DNA from 2 places in the Diaphorobacter sp. JS3050 genome. Region 2 is predicted to be linked to the other one. Evidence: predicted binding sites of a transcription regulator. Region 2 holds the regulator's gene; the other holds the start of a gene.
The links. Region 2 encodes FliA, which starts transcription of late flagellar genes. Its sites were predicted from a motif close to CTAAAGTTTNNNNNNNNNNNGCCGNTA; they were not measured.
Positions count from the first base shown of each region.

Region 1: a site for FliA is predicted at 1,914-1,940, ahead of kleA (stable inheritance protein KleA). Genes of this name have one in related genera too.

Region 1 covers NZ_CP053554.1:19,264-26,191, forward strand. Annotated here, with positions in the region: gene HND92_RS18990 (antirestriction protein) at 1-133, shown strand, start outside; gene HND92_RS18995 (hypothetical protein) at 178-396, shown strand; gene HND92_RS19000 (hypothetical protein) at 408-1,616, shown strand; gene korC (transcriptional repressor KorC) at 1,633-1,890, shown strand; gene kleA (stable inheritance protein KleA) at 2,048-2,284, shown strand; gene kleE (KleE stable inheritance protein) at 2,494-2,820, shown strand; gene HND92_RS19020 (DUF2761 domain-containing protein) at 2,822-3,232, shown strand; gene HND92_RS19025 (transcriptional regulator KorA) at 3,353-3,661, shown strand; gene HND92_RS19030 (ParA family protein) at 3,658-4,422, shown strand; gene HND92_RS19035 (ParB/RepB/Spo0J family partition protein) at 4,419-5,477, shown strand; gene HND92_RS19040 (DNA-binding protein) at 5,677-6,699, shown strand; gene kfrB (IncP plasmid survival protein KfrB) at 6,873-6,928, shown strand, end outside.
Region 2 covers NZ_CP053553.1:3,610,792-3,617,719, reverse strand. Annotated here, with positions in the region: gene HND92_RS17230 (flagellar hook assembly protein FlgD) at 1-529, opposite strand, end outside; gene flgC (flagellar basal body rod protein FlgC) at 551-955, opposite strand; gene flgB (flagellar basal body rod protein FlgB) at 980-1,396, opposite strand; gene flgA (flagellar basal body P-ring formation chaperone FlgA) at 1,623-2,375, shown strand; gene flgM (flagellar biosynthesis anti-sigma factor FlgM) at 2,469-2,792, shown strand; gene HND92_RS17205 (hypothetical protein) at 2,849-3,196, shown strand; gene HND92_RS17200 (RNA polymerase sigma factor FliA) at 3,408-4,121, opposite strand; gene HND92_RS17195 (hypothetical protein) at 4,126-4,923, opposite strand; gene flhF (flagellar biosynthesis protein FlhF) at 4,913-6,511, opposite strand; gene flhA (flagellar biosynthesis protein FlhA) at 6,508-6,928, opposite strand, start outside.

The DNA.
Region 1 (6,928 bases), on a different replicon from region 2:
CGCGCTGGGCCAGCTCGCGGCCGAGGCCGCCGACACGGACGCCGGCGATGCCCTGATCGACCGCTATCACTTCCTGCGCGGCTTCGCAGCCAGCCACGCCGAGGCGGCCGCGATCTACCGGGCTATTGACTGATGAGGGGCGGCCCCGGCTTCGGCCGGGGCTTCCAGGAGGCGACCATGACCAGGAACAACGCTCCCCAGGCACCGACGAACAGCTACGCGACGGACGGCAAGTGCCACAACGCCGAGCCGGGCACCTACGGCCACGAATGCGGCAAGCCGGCCGCATGGATCGGCACGAACCACAAGGGGTTCAGCTCGGGATTCTGCGACGACTGCAAGCGCCACGGCTACGAAGCCCGCGACGTGATCGCGTGGCGGCGTGCTGACACTTGAGGGGCCGGCCGATGGCGAAGAAACGCAAGACGCCGGCCCAGCCGGGCCAGGACTGGAACGCGCCGGCGGCCGAGCTGCTGGCCGAGCTGCCCACCGAACGCGACGAGCTGCTGGCCGCCGCCGTGGCGGCCGTGGTGGAGATCGACGCGGCGATCATGCGCGGCGACGGTGCGGCCGCCGAGGCGGCCAGCGACCGATACGAGGCCGTCATCTGGAAGATGAACGGCGGAACGCACGTGGGCAGCATGGCCGACCACGACGCGCCCGGCCAGGTCATCGAGCGCCATTGCGCGGCGGTGCCTGGCGACGTGCCCTTGTGGGGCCAGCGCGGCCAGTTCCTGGTCGCGGATGGCGACATGCGCGCCCTGGTGGAGTACGAGGCCGGCTACGGCGGGCCGCTGGGTGCCCACTTCCAGTTCCACGTCATCGACCTGGACAGGCCGTTTATCTCCGAAACGGGCTACCGCTCGCACTTCGACACGGCGCAGGGCTGCATGACGGTGGACGAGGTTGCGCGCGGCATCCTGGCTGCGCAGCGAGCCGAGAAGAAGCGCCCGGTGATGGTCGAGGCCAGCTACCGCGACCGCCTGGCCGATGCTCCCCTGCCCGCTTGGCTGGCCGGCCTGGAGCCGCCGGCGCGGCGCGAACCGGCGACCGTCCTGGTGCCGCCGGGGTTCGTCCTGGTCGATGTGGTGCTGCCCTCGCATCGGGCCTTCATCGCCAGGCGCTGGGCGGCCGAGGCCGCGACCAGGATCAAGGCGGCCAGGGCCGCCGGGTTGGACGCCAAGGGAAAAATCACCGGCGCAGGCCCGGAGCGAGATCCCGCATCGCCAGAAACGACGATGACCTGCAGCATCGTCAAAGCCGACGATGCCGAGCCGGTCGAGGGCGGGCCTGTATCGCCGGAAACGACGATGCCGGGAGCGAGCGCGGCAACCTGCAGCATCGCCAGGAATGGCGATGGAGGCCCGGCCGACCGGGTGGAGTTCAAGCCCGGCCAGCGGTGCGAGATCGTGAGCGTCCATCACCCGGTTTTCGACCGCTACATCGGCAAGCGCATCATCATCGTGAAGGTGCATCCCGACACCCGCCAGGTGTGGGCGCACGACGACAGGCCGGTAACGTACAAGACCAATCGCGCAGGCCGGCGCGTGGTCGATTCAGACCCGAGCTGCATCCAGTCGATCTACGGCTTCGACCAGTTGCGGCTTATCACTTGACCAGGAGAACGAACGAATGACGAACGACGCCAATATCCGGCTGGAGTGCTTGAAGCCGGCCGAACGCTGGGCACAACCGACCGGCGAGGAAGTCCGCGAGGTGCTGCGCCTGGCCGGGTTCAGCGGCAGCAAGGCCGCGAAGGCGCTGGGGCTGGGCGCGAAGGGCGACCGCACGATCCGCCGCTGGATCGGCGAGGACACCCCGATTCCCTATGCGGCATGGGCGATCCTGTGCGACCTGGCCGGGCTGGGCGTGATCTGGAAAGAGGATTGACGCCAAGGGAAAGGTTTTAGCGGCTAAAGTTTAGCCTTCGGATTCCGGTAAAGCGAAAAAAGTTTAGCTAAAGTGCTTGACAGGCTAGGGCATTTTGCCCTAATATAGCACTTGAAGGCCGGGCACATCGCCCAGGTCAACTACCGGAGAAAGTCCGATGAGCGACAACAAGATCATGCCCTGGATTGACGAGCTGGAGGGCGCGGCAGCGACCGACTTCCCGGCCCGCCGTGACGAGATCGCGGCCATGATGGCCGAGGCGGCCGAGCTGGTGCGCAAAGCCGAGGAACTGCGCGGCAAGGCGTACTTCGCCGGATGCTCCCTGGAGGGGCAGGCCAAGGGCCATTGGTCGATGGAAGCCGTCGAGCAGGCCAAGCGCCGGGCCGGCTGGTAAGAGCACATGGCCCGGTCGGCAACGGCCGGGCCTATCGAGGACGCCAAGAAGGGAGTATTGCGTGAGCCGAGGCAAGATCAAGGGCGGCCCCAGGTGGAGGAACGCCCCGGAGTGATCCGGGGCGCTTGGCCTGGTGCTGGCACACCGTAACCATGCTTCCGAGTGGGAGCACCCAGCATTCAACACGTAAGCGCGTGGAGGGTCAAGCTATGTCCAACATCATCAAGTTCCCCAAGGAGATCGAGCAGCCCGCCGCGCCCGCGCCGGTGGAGCCTGCCGCCGCGCCTGCTGCCCCCAACAAGGCCCCCGGTGCTGGCCTGCTGGCCGGCCTGGTCAAGTTCGTATGGGTGGCGACCGTGTTGGTCTGGCCGATCCTCAAGTGGGTGCTGTCGATTGCCACCTTCTTTCAGTTCGTGCGGATGCTCTACCACTGGAACACGCCTGGCGTGTATGCCGGCTGGTCGTTCCTGGTGTACTTCGCGGTGCTGACCGCGATCACCTACTTCGTTTCGATCTACAAGCCGAAGGGGCTTTGACATGAAAAAACAGACCCTGCCCTACCCGCCGGGATTCGTGGAGCCAACCACGGGCCGCGTGGCCGTCCTGGTGCGCGAGTACGCGGCCAGCGATTTGAACGGCGATGCGCCGGCCTATTGGTACAGCGCGCAATCCGAGGAATGGGGCCTTGACCCCTGGCGGCTCGTTGAAGGCGTCGATCCGCATGTGCATGGCGGTTCGTTCGACGTGTGCTTTGCGAGCGGCGGCACGCGCACCGTGGGGCCGTTGATGACGTTCTTCGTGAGCGCCGACCACGCGCAGCAGCTCGCAGTTTCGCGCGCCGCGTCGCAGATGGGGCGCTACGGAATGCGGGTGGTCGAGGTTCAGCAAGGCCCCGACGACCTCAAGCGCCTAGCCGCGCTGTATTCGGATGACGCCAAGAAGGGGTGATTTTTAGCCGCTAAAAGGCTTGACGCGCCCGGCGAGTTTAGCTAAACTTCTGCACATGGTCGGCGGCTGGCACCGCCTTTTGTTCAACAACCGGGTGTGGAGTTTATATGGGTGTTCTCCATGAAGAAACGGCTAACCGAAGCCCAATTCCAGGCGGCGATCAAGGGCCTGGAGATCGGGCAACAGACCATCGACATAGCGCGCGGCGTGCTGGTCGATGGAAGGCCCCAGGCCGAGTTTGTGGCCTCGCTGGGGCTGACCAAGGGGGCGGTATCGCAAGCGGTCAGTCGCGTGTGGGCAGCGGCGGGGGAAGTGCTCCCGCAGGGCTTCGCGCGGGTGACGGCGGTACTGCCGGAGCATCAAGCGTTCATCGTCAAGCGTTGGGAAGCCGACGCCAAGGGAAAGAGGAAACAGGAACCCAACTCATGAAAACACTGGTCACGGCAATTCAGAAAGGCGGACAGGGCAAGACCTTCGCAACCTGCCACCTGGCGTTCGACTTCCAGGAGCGCGGCCTTCGGGTTGCAGTGATCGACCTGGACACCCAGGGCAATGCAAGCTGGACGCTGGCCGGCCACGACTCGGGCTATCCCGCCAGTCGCATGTTCACCGCCGGCGGCGACGAGCTGCGCGCCTGGTTCGCTGGCCGGGAGGATGACGGCCTGGCGCTGATCGCGGCCGATGCCAGCCTGGCCAACCTGGACAAGATGGACTTGGCCCAGGCCGCCGGCGCGCTGCGGGCCAGCATCGCGGCGCTAGGCGAGTTCTTCGACGTGTGCCTGATCGACACCGCCCCTTCCCTTGGCGTTGCCATGACGGCGGCCGTGCTGGCCGCCGACTACATGCTTTCGCCGGTCGAAATGGAGGCGTACAGCTTGCAAGGCATGAAGAAGATGGTTGCCGTCATCGGCAACCTGCGCAAGCAAAACCCGAAGCTGCGCTTTCTCGGCATGGTGCCGAACAAGGTGGACGCGCGGAAGCCGCGCCACGTCAGCAACCTGGCGACCTTGCAGCAGGCATATCCGCAACTGATCTTGCCGTTCAGTGTCGGCGCGCGAGACAGTATCGCGGAGGCGCTGGGCGAGCAGATGCCAGTGTGGAAGATCAAGAAAACCGCTGCGCGCAAGGCCACCCAGGAAGTGCGCGCCCTGGCGGATTACGTGTTCACGAAGATGGAGATCGCGCAATGACCAGCGCCGTAAAGACCAACGCCAAGAAGAAGGCCCCGCAAGCGGCCGCAGAGAAGCCCAAGGGCGGCGGGCTGGGCCTGGATGGCCTCGGCGACCTGTCGAGCTTGCTGGACGAGCCACAGGCCGCGAATGCGGCCCCTGGCGGCCCGCAGGAGCTGCCGCTTGACCTCATCGACGAAGACCCGCACCAGCCGCGCACGGCGGACAACCCCGGCTTCTCGCCGGAGTCCATCGCCGAGATCGGCGAGACGATCAAGCTGCGCGGCGTGAAGTCGCCCATCAGCGTGCGCGAGAACCCGGACGCGCCGGGCCGCTACCTCATCAACCACGGTGCGCGGCGCTACCGTGGCTCGAAATGGGCCGACAAGACCACCATCCCGGCTTTCATCGACAACGACTACAACGAGGCCGACCAGGTAATCGAGAACCTGCAACGCAACGAACTGACGGCCCGCGAGATCGCGGACTTCATCGGCCGCGAGCTGGCGAAGGGCAAGAAGAAGTCGGAGATCGCCAAGGAGATCGGCAAGTCGCCGGCGTTCGTCACACAGCACGTCACGCTGCTGGACTTGCCCGAACCGATTGCCGAGGCGTTCAACACTGGCCGCGCCAAGGATGTGACCGTCATCAACGAGTTGGTGACGGCGTTCAAGAAGAACCCCGAGGAAGTGGGTGCGTGGCTGGCCGACGACAGCCAGGAGCTGACGCGCGGATCGGTCAAGCTGCTGCGCGAGTACCTGGAGGACAAGCGCCACCAGGAAGGCGACCGCGACCCCAACACCGTCGATGCGTTCAGCGGCAAGACGGATGGCGAGGCCGAGGGCGACGGGCAAGGCCCGGAGGATGACGCCAAGAAGAAGGAGCCGAAGGAACCCGACCCGGACAAGCTCAAGAAAGCGATCATCCAGGTCACGCACGACGACCGCCCGGCCCGCCTGATCCTCAACCGCCGGCCGCCGGCCGAGGGCTGGGCCTGGCTCAAGTACGAGGATGACGGCCAGGAGTTCGAGGCCGACCTTGGCAAAGTGCAGCTTGTCGCGCTGCTGGAGGGCTAGACCCCCCCTGCACCAGACCCCGCCGCCCCCGCACCCCTGCGCCCCGCCATCGAGCGGGGCTTTTTTTTGCCTGCGCGCCCAGCGCCGGGCTGGCCCGTTTTAGCCGCTAAAAAAGTTCAGCTAAACACTTGCGCTATGTTGTATGTTGTAGTATGCTACACGCTACAACATACAACACCGGCCGAAAGGAGGCCCGATCATGGCAATCACGAAAGAGCAGATATTTGCGGTCGCCGACGAGCTGGACGCCGCCGGCCAGAACCCGACCCTGGCGAGCGTGCGCAAGCAGCTCGGCGGCGGGAGCTTCACGACCATTTCCGAGGCGATGAACGAATGGCGGGCACGCAAGGCCAGCCAGGCGGCCCCGATCCGCGAGCCGGCACCGGCGGCGATCACCGAGAAGCTGGCCGAGCTGGGCGGCGACTTGTGGGCCGTGGCCTTGGAAATGGCGAACAACCGGCTGGCCGCCGAGCGCGAGGCGCTGGAGGCCGTCCGGCAGGAAATGGAGGCAGCGCGCCAGGAGGCCGCAGAGCTGGCCGACCAGCTCACCGGCGAGCTGGACGAGGCCAAGGGCCGTATCGAGGCCCTGGAGGCCGCAGAGACCGACGCCAAGGGGGAAGCTGGGGCGCTACGCGAGAAGCTGGCAGCGGCCAGCGAGCGGGCGGCCACGGCCGAGGCCAGAGCCGGCGAGCTGCGCACGGAACTGGATCACGCCCACCAGGAGGCCCGCCAAGCCCGAGCGGAGCGCGACAAAGCCCAGGAGAAGGCCGCCGCGAGCGCCGACCAGGCGGAGGCCCTGCGGGCCGACCTGGCGGCCGCGAACAGCCGGGCAACGGAGATCGAGCGCCGGGCCGGCGAGCTGCGCGCCGACCTGGAGCGAGCCAACCAGGCCACCGACCAGGCGCGGGCGGCGCTGGCCGAGCAGCAGAAGGCCACCGAGGCGGCGGCCGGGCAGCTTGACCAGGTGCGGGGCGAGCTGGCAAAGGTGCAGGCCAAGGCCGAAGCCGAGCGCGAGGCGCACCAGGAGCAGCGCAAGGCAGCAGCGGCCGAAGCGCACCGCCAGGCCGAACGCTTGACGGCCACCCAGGCCGAGCGCGATGCCGCGCGCAAGGAGGCCAGCCAGGCCCGCGAGGACGCCGCGACCCTGCGCGGCCGGCTCGAAGCCCTGGAAACCGTCATGGCCCAGGAGAAGGGCAAGACGGGCGGCGCGAAAAAGACCTGATATTTCGGTCGGTTTTCAATAAAATCGAGGGTGTAACCTGGAACTACACATCCGGCCACGAGAGGAAAGCCGGCCTCGCGCATGCCGAGGTCGGCTTTTTTCTTGCTGGACTGGCAAGGAGGCCCATCTATTCCACATTTTGAAATGACCACACCGACGATAAGGAGCGCCCGATGAAACAGCGCCTCTTGGTCATGAACGGCCAACGCATCGTTCAGACCGAGCAAGA
Region 2 (6,928 bases):
CGCTGCCGTCGGCCGTGGTGGCCGTCACGCGGAATTGCAGGTCGCTCTTGTTGCCGCTGTACTTTCCGGAATCCCAGTCGAAGCTGTGGCGGCCGCCCTCCTGGGCGCCCATGTCGATGGTGTCCACCACCACGCCGCCTGGCGTGACGATCTCCACCTTCACTCCGGTGGCTGCGCCTGCCAGGTCGAAGATGCCCTTGCCCGCGTTGTCGGTAAAGGCCATGCTGTTGCCTGCCGAGAGCACCGAGCGCCCGATCAGCGACGTGCCCTGGATCTGCTGCATGGTGCTGAATTGCTCGGCCATGGTCTGCATGGTCAGGTTCAGCGTCTGCAGGCCCGTTACCGTGTTGATCTGCGCCATCTGCGTGGTCATCTGCGCGTTGTCCAGGGGGTTCATCGGGTCCTGGTTGTTCAACTGCGCGACCAGCAGCTTGAGGAAGCGGTCTTGCATGGCCGCGGGGTCGTTGGTCGCGTTGGCCGAAGCGCCGGTGTTGGTCGTGGCGGTGGTGCCGATGGGGTTGAGGATCATGGCGTGCTTTCGGAGGGCGGTTTACTGGCCCATCTGCAGGGTCTTGAGCAGCAGCGTCTTGGCCGTGTTCATGACCTCCACGTTGTTCTGGTACGAGCGCGAGGCCGAGATCATGTTGACCATCTCCTCCACGGCGTTCACGTTGGAGTGGGTCACGTAGCCCTCGGCGTCGGCCATGGGGTTGGCCGGGTCGTGCACGCGGCGGCCGGGCTGGTCGCTCTCCTGGATGGACGACACGCGCACGCCCGCGGCGCTCTCGGGCCCCATGGGCGCGGTCTGGAAGACCACCTGGCGCGCCTTGTACGCCTGGCCGTCGGGGCCGGCCACGGCGTCCACGTTGGCCAGGTTGCTGGCCACGACGTTCAGCCGCTGCGACTGTGCGCTGATGGCGCTGCCCGAGACGTTGAAGATGGAGAACATGGACATGGCGGGTGGTGCTCTCTTTCGGGGTTACTGGCCCTGGATGGCGCTGAGCATGGTCTTGGACTGGCCATTGATGAAGCGCAGCGTGGCCTCGTAGCGCACGGCGTTGTCCACGAACGCGGCGCGCTCGCGGTCCATGTCCACGGTGTTGTTGTCCAGGCTCGGCTGGGTCTGCAGGGCATAGCCCAGCGTGCTGTCCGAGCTGCCACTGGCGGCTGCCGGCAGCGGGATGTGGCGCGGGTCGCTCACGCTCTGGCTGCGCAGGGGGCTGGGGGCCTGGGCTTCGTTCACGGCACGCATGGCATCGGCAAACTTGAAGTCGCGCGCCACGTAGCCGGGCGTGTCCGCGTTGGCGATGTTGCTCGCGATGGCACGCTGGCGCTCCGAGCGCAGCAGCAAGGCGCTTCCGTGAAAGTCCAGGCGGTTGGTCATCTTGTCGAGCATGTGGGCCTCGGCGTGTAAAAAAAGGGGTTCGGCCGCCATGGCCCAGGGGGCTTGTGGCGTGCGTCGATTATGGAAATCGCCCCGTTTTTCTAAAGCGCGAAGAGCGCTGGGATTGGCCCGTTGTTCCGCGCTTGGCGCATGCGGTGGCCGGCCTACAGTGGCAGGTGTGAAAAGGCGTCCGGGGCCCGTTGTGCCGGACCGCCGCCAGACCCGTTGGAGTCCCGTCATGCCGCTTCCTATCCTGCGCTCATCCCGCCTTGCCTGCCTTCGCTTCCTGATGGGCGGCGCGCTGGCGCTGGGCTCTGCCCTGGCGCTGACCGCCCATGCCCAGCAGGGAGGCGATCAGACCGCCGAGCTGGGCTCGATCACCCAGCACTGGCTGGACGATGCGCTGGCCCAGGCGCAGGCCGGGGGGCTGCCGCTGCGCATGGAAGTCAGTGTGGGCACGCTGGATTCGCGCCTGCGCCTGGCGCCCTGCGCGCGCGTGGAACCCTATCTGCCCGCTGGTGCCCGCCTGTGGGGGCGCACCCGCCTGGGCCTGCGCTGCGTGGACGGCCCCACCCGCTGGAACGTGTTCCTGCCCATCACGGTCAAGGCTTTCGGCCCCGCTTGGGTGCTGGCCGGCAATGTGGGCACCGGCGCAGTGCTGAGCGAGCAAGATGCCATCGAGGCCGAGGTGGACTGGGCCGCAGAACCCGCGGCCATCGTGGCCAATCCCAAGGACTGGGTGGGGCAGACCGCCACCCGTCCGCTGTCCGCCGGCCAGGCGCTGCGCCAGAACATGGTGCGCGCCCCCGACCTGTTCAAGGCCGGCTCTGCGGTGCGCGTGGTGGTGCAGGGGCCGGGTTATGCGGTCACCTCCTCGGGCCAGGCCATGAGCGCGGGCGCTCAAGGACAGAATGTGCGCGTTCGCATGGCCAATGGGCGCATCATTGGGGGTACTGTGCTTGAGGATGGGACAATAGAAGCCACTTTGTGAGCCGCGAGGCACCACAAAGCGCTAAAGTCTGCTCCCTGCCGGCCGAAAACATGGCTACTGGCCCCACATCTCACAGGGGTGGTGGAGAGTGCGATGAAGATTGGACACAACCCGGATACTGCGACTGCGCTGTCAAAGGCCGCTGCCAACAAGCAGCAGGCCAAGGCCGCCGCACCTGCGCCGGCCGCTGAAGAAGCGGCCCAGGGCGCGACGCGCGCCGCCGCAGGCGTGCCCGTCACGCTGTCGGCTGCCGCCCGCGGGGTGGACGCCACCAAGTCCACGGCCGACTTCGACACTGCCAAGGTCAAGGCGATCAAGGCCGCCATCGAAAAAGGCACCTTCCGCGTGGACGCCGAAGCCGTGGCCGACAAGCTGCTGGCCAACGCCTACGAAACCCTGTCCCACTCGCGGGGCTGACCCGCCCTCCTGGGCCGGCTGGCCCGCCGGGGTGACAGGCTCTAGACTTGCACCCCATGTCACTCGACGACACCCTCACCTTCATCGAAGCGCAGCTGCAGGACATGCAGGCTGCGCTTCTTGCTTCCAACCCCCAGACTTTTGAAGACACGGCGGTGCAGCTGCGCGGCGCTGCCATGGCGCTGGCCCAGGCCCTGGCGCCTGTGGCGGGCGCGCTGGAGCCCGCCGCCACGCAAAGGGTGCAGGCCATCGGCCGGCAATTGGCGCTGGTGCGCGACCAACTGGCGCGGGTGATGGCGCTGACCGAGCGACAGGCGGCGTCGCTGCTGCCGCCCGTGGAGGGAGTGACTTACGGGCCCTCGTCCGGCGCCGCGGGGGCGCGGATTTACCGGGCACCGGGGTGACTTTTAGCCCGAATTGCTGGCTGGGACTTATGGGGTAAGCGCTGGCAGCTATCTTTTTTGACGGGTTCTTGGGGTTTGATGCTGTTGACCGGGACCCGCCCCGGCGGGCGCATATCCCGGCCAGCGCCATGAAAAGCCGCAGCACAAGCTCAAAAAAAATAGCTGCCCGCGCTTGTCCAGCAAGCGCAAAACAGCTATTTCATCCAAAGAATCAGTGCCCCCGCATCTTCGTCCGCAACCGCGCAATCGCCTGGCTGTGCAGCTGGCACACGCGCGATTCGGTCACGCCCAGGACGGCGGCGATTTCCTTCAGGTTCATGTCGTGCTCGTAGTACATGCCCATGATGTACTGCTCGCGCTCGGGCAGGGCCTTGATGGCCTCGACCAGCGAGGCGCGCAGGCGCTGGTCGCGCAGCACGGCCATGGGATCGGCGCCCTCGTCGGCCACGTGGCGGTCCAGGAAGCCCTCGTCCTCGTCATCGTGGTGAAAGTCTTCCAGGTACACCAGCTGCGTGCCGCGCACCTTGCTCAGCAGGGCTTGGTAGTCCTCCAGGCTCATGCCCAGTTCGGCGGCGATCTCGGACTCGATCGGGCTGCGGCCCAGGCGCTGCTCCACGCGGTGCAGGGCATGCTCGATGTCCTTCTGGCTCTTGCGCGAGCTGCGGCTCATCCAGTCGCCCTCGCGCAGCTCGTCGAGCATGGCGCCGCGGATGCGCTGGCTGGCAAAGGTCTCGAACTGCACGCCCTGCGCGACTTCGTAGCGCGAGAGCGCGTCGTTCAGACCGATCATGCCGACCTGGATCAGGTCGTCCAGCTCCACGTTGGGCGGGAGCTTGGCGATCATGTGGTGGGCGATGCGCCGCACCAGGGGCACGTGCTGGTGGAACAGCGCGTCCCGGTCGAGCTGGCCTTTCGCGGTGTACATCGGGTCAGTGGCTCCGGTCCAGGGGCGAGAGGGAGGCGCACAGGCTGTGCGGGGGCAGCAGGGGCATGGCAGCGTCAATGGTGCATGCGTTTTCCAGCAGTTGCAAGGCCAGCCGCTGGATGTCCTGCGCGCGCGCCGCGGCCACGGTGGTGGTGTGGACCTGCAGGCCCAGGTGGGTGCGCGCGCTGCGCTGCAGCGTGTCCAGCGCCTCGGCGGTCTGGCGGTGCTGCACAGGCTCCTGCGGCGCGAGGATGGACGCCACCGTGCAGCGCACGCCGGCGTGCAGCGCCATGTGCTTGAGCTGGCGGTAGCTGCGCACCATGCCTTGCGCGCCGGGGCCGGTCATGATCAGCGGTACGCTGGCGCTGCCGCGCAGCAGCGGCGCCAGTTGCTCGGGCGGAGCATGCAGCACCACCAGCGCGTAGGCGCGAAACAAGGGCTGCAGGCGCTGCAGCACGGTGGCGCCATGGTGTTCGGACTGCTGCGCCAGGCGGGCCAGCCCGCGGGCCGCGGGCACCACGGCCAGCGACGCGCCGGTGGCGGAGGCCAGCGTCTGCGCGCCGTTCCAGGGAGCCGGGTGCAGCAACTGGTCCAGGCCGGGCATGTGCGGGCTCTCCAGCGCCGTGCCGTCCAGCACCACGACGGGGTAGCCCAGGCGCTGCAGGCTGGAGCACAGCTGCCACAGCATCTCCAGCCACGGGCCGCTGCCCGGCTGGCTCAGCACGGCCAGCAGGCGCAGGTCCTGCTGCGGCGTGTAGCTGTGCAGCCCGGCGGCCTGGTGCAAAGCGGTATCAAGCAACATCGGCCATCCCCCGCTCATCGGCCGTTTCCGTGGCGTGCGAGAAGAAGAAGTTCAACTCGGCGGCCTTGGGGTCGAAGGCCGACTTCACGCTCGTGCGCATGGAGGCGCTCACGAGCTTGCGGGCGTCGGCCGCCTCCCAGTCCTCGGGCACGCGCTGTCCGTTGGTCACGCCGCGCAGCACCATCTGGTGGCGGATCAGCGCATCGATGGCGGGGCCGAGCTTCACGGCCTCGTCCACCTTGGACAGAATGGCCTGCTGCGAGCCGGTGGTCTTGAAGCCGGTGAGCACATCGTCCAGCGTGTCCCCATGGCTGCTGGCGTTGAGCACCAGCAGGCGCTTGACGCCGGGCAGATCCAGCACGTCCAGCAGGTCGCGCTTGCGCGGGTCGCGGGGGGCCACGCCGGTGGTGTCGATGAGCACCATCTTCTTGGACGACAGCAAGCCCAGCAGGTCCTGCAGCGCCGCGCGGTCGTGCGCCAGGTGTGCCACCACGCCCAGCATGCGGCCGTAAGAACGTAACTGCTCGTGCGCGCCCACGCGGTAGGTGTCCAGCGTGATCAGGCCCACGCTGGCGGGGCCGTGGATGCGCGCGCACAAGGCGGCCAGCTTGGCGGTGGTGGTGGTCTTGCCCACGCCGGTGGCGCCCACCATGGCGAAGATGCCGCCTTCCTCGTACAGCGGCAGCGTCTGCGCGTCGGTGCGCAGGTTGCGCTCCAGCACTTCCATGAGCCAGCGCACGGCGTCCTGGGCGCCCAGATGCTCGGGCAGGTGTTCCAGCACCGCGCGCGAGAGGGCGGGCGAATAGCCCGCACGGATGAGCTTGAGCATCAGTGTGGACTGGATCGGGTTCTGGCGGGCCTGGCCCAGCCAGGCCAGGGTGTTGAAACGGTCCTCGATCAGCTCCTTCATGGACTGCAGTTCCTTCATGAGGTTCTGCTGTCCCAGGCCGGCCGCCAGCGTGGGCGCGGCTGTGGCGGGCGCCTCGGCGCGGCGCGGCGTGAGCTGCTCTGCGCCCAGGGCGGCATGCATGGGGCGCAACGGGTTGTGGCGCGCCAGCGGGGCGTTCACGGGCTGTGGCGCAGACGGCTCCTGCAGGCGTTCGGCACGGCGCTCCGGGCGGGGTTCAAACCGGGGTTCGGGCAGGCCGCGCTCCAGTGCCGCACGCTCGCTCAGGGGCGCGGGGGCGCTCGTGCCGTGCAGGGCCTCGTGGCGGCGGCGCAGCATGCGCTCGCGCACATAGTCTTGGAACGACAACGTGCTCATCGCCAGCTGCTCGGTGTCGCGCGCCACGGCGCTGCGGGCAGCGGGTGCCGGCTGGCGCACGGGCTGCGGAGCAGCAGCGGGCTGCACCTGGGGCATGCGCACCGGGTTGCTAGCAGCTAGATCGTCGGCGCGCTCCTGCAGGCGGCTGGGCGCAGGCTCGGCGCCGCCGTGCAGGGACGACAGCGCGTCCTCGGCCGTGGCCACCACCTCGACGCCGCCCGCCGTGGGGCGGTTGGACAGGATCAGCGTGCCGTCACCGAAGGCCATGCGCGCCTTGGCCAGGGCCTCCCGTGCGGTGGGAGCGGTAAAGCGTTTGATGTTCATGCGGATGCACCTTTGAGGATCGGGCCGATGCGGATGGTGTGTGTCTCAGGAATCTCGCTGTGCGCGAGCACCTGCAGGCGGGGCGCCACGCGGCGCACCAGGCGGGCGATGGCGTTGCGGATCTGGTCGGGCACCAGCAGGCAGGCGGGCATGCCCAGCTCTTCTTGCTGCAGGGCCACCTCGGCGGCCTTGTGGGTGAGCAGGTCGGCCACGCCGGGGTCCAGCGCCGGGCCGCTGGCATTGCCCAGGGCCTGCATCAAAAGGCGCTCCAGCCCGGGCTCGATGGCGATCACGCTGAGTTCGCGCGTGGGGCCGTAGATCTGCTGCACGATGGCGGGGGACAGGGCGATGCGCACGCGGCGCGCCAGTTCCACGGGGTCTTGCGTGCTGCCGGCGTGTTCCGCCAGCGTCTCGATG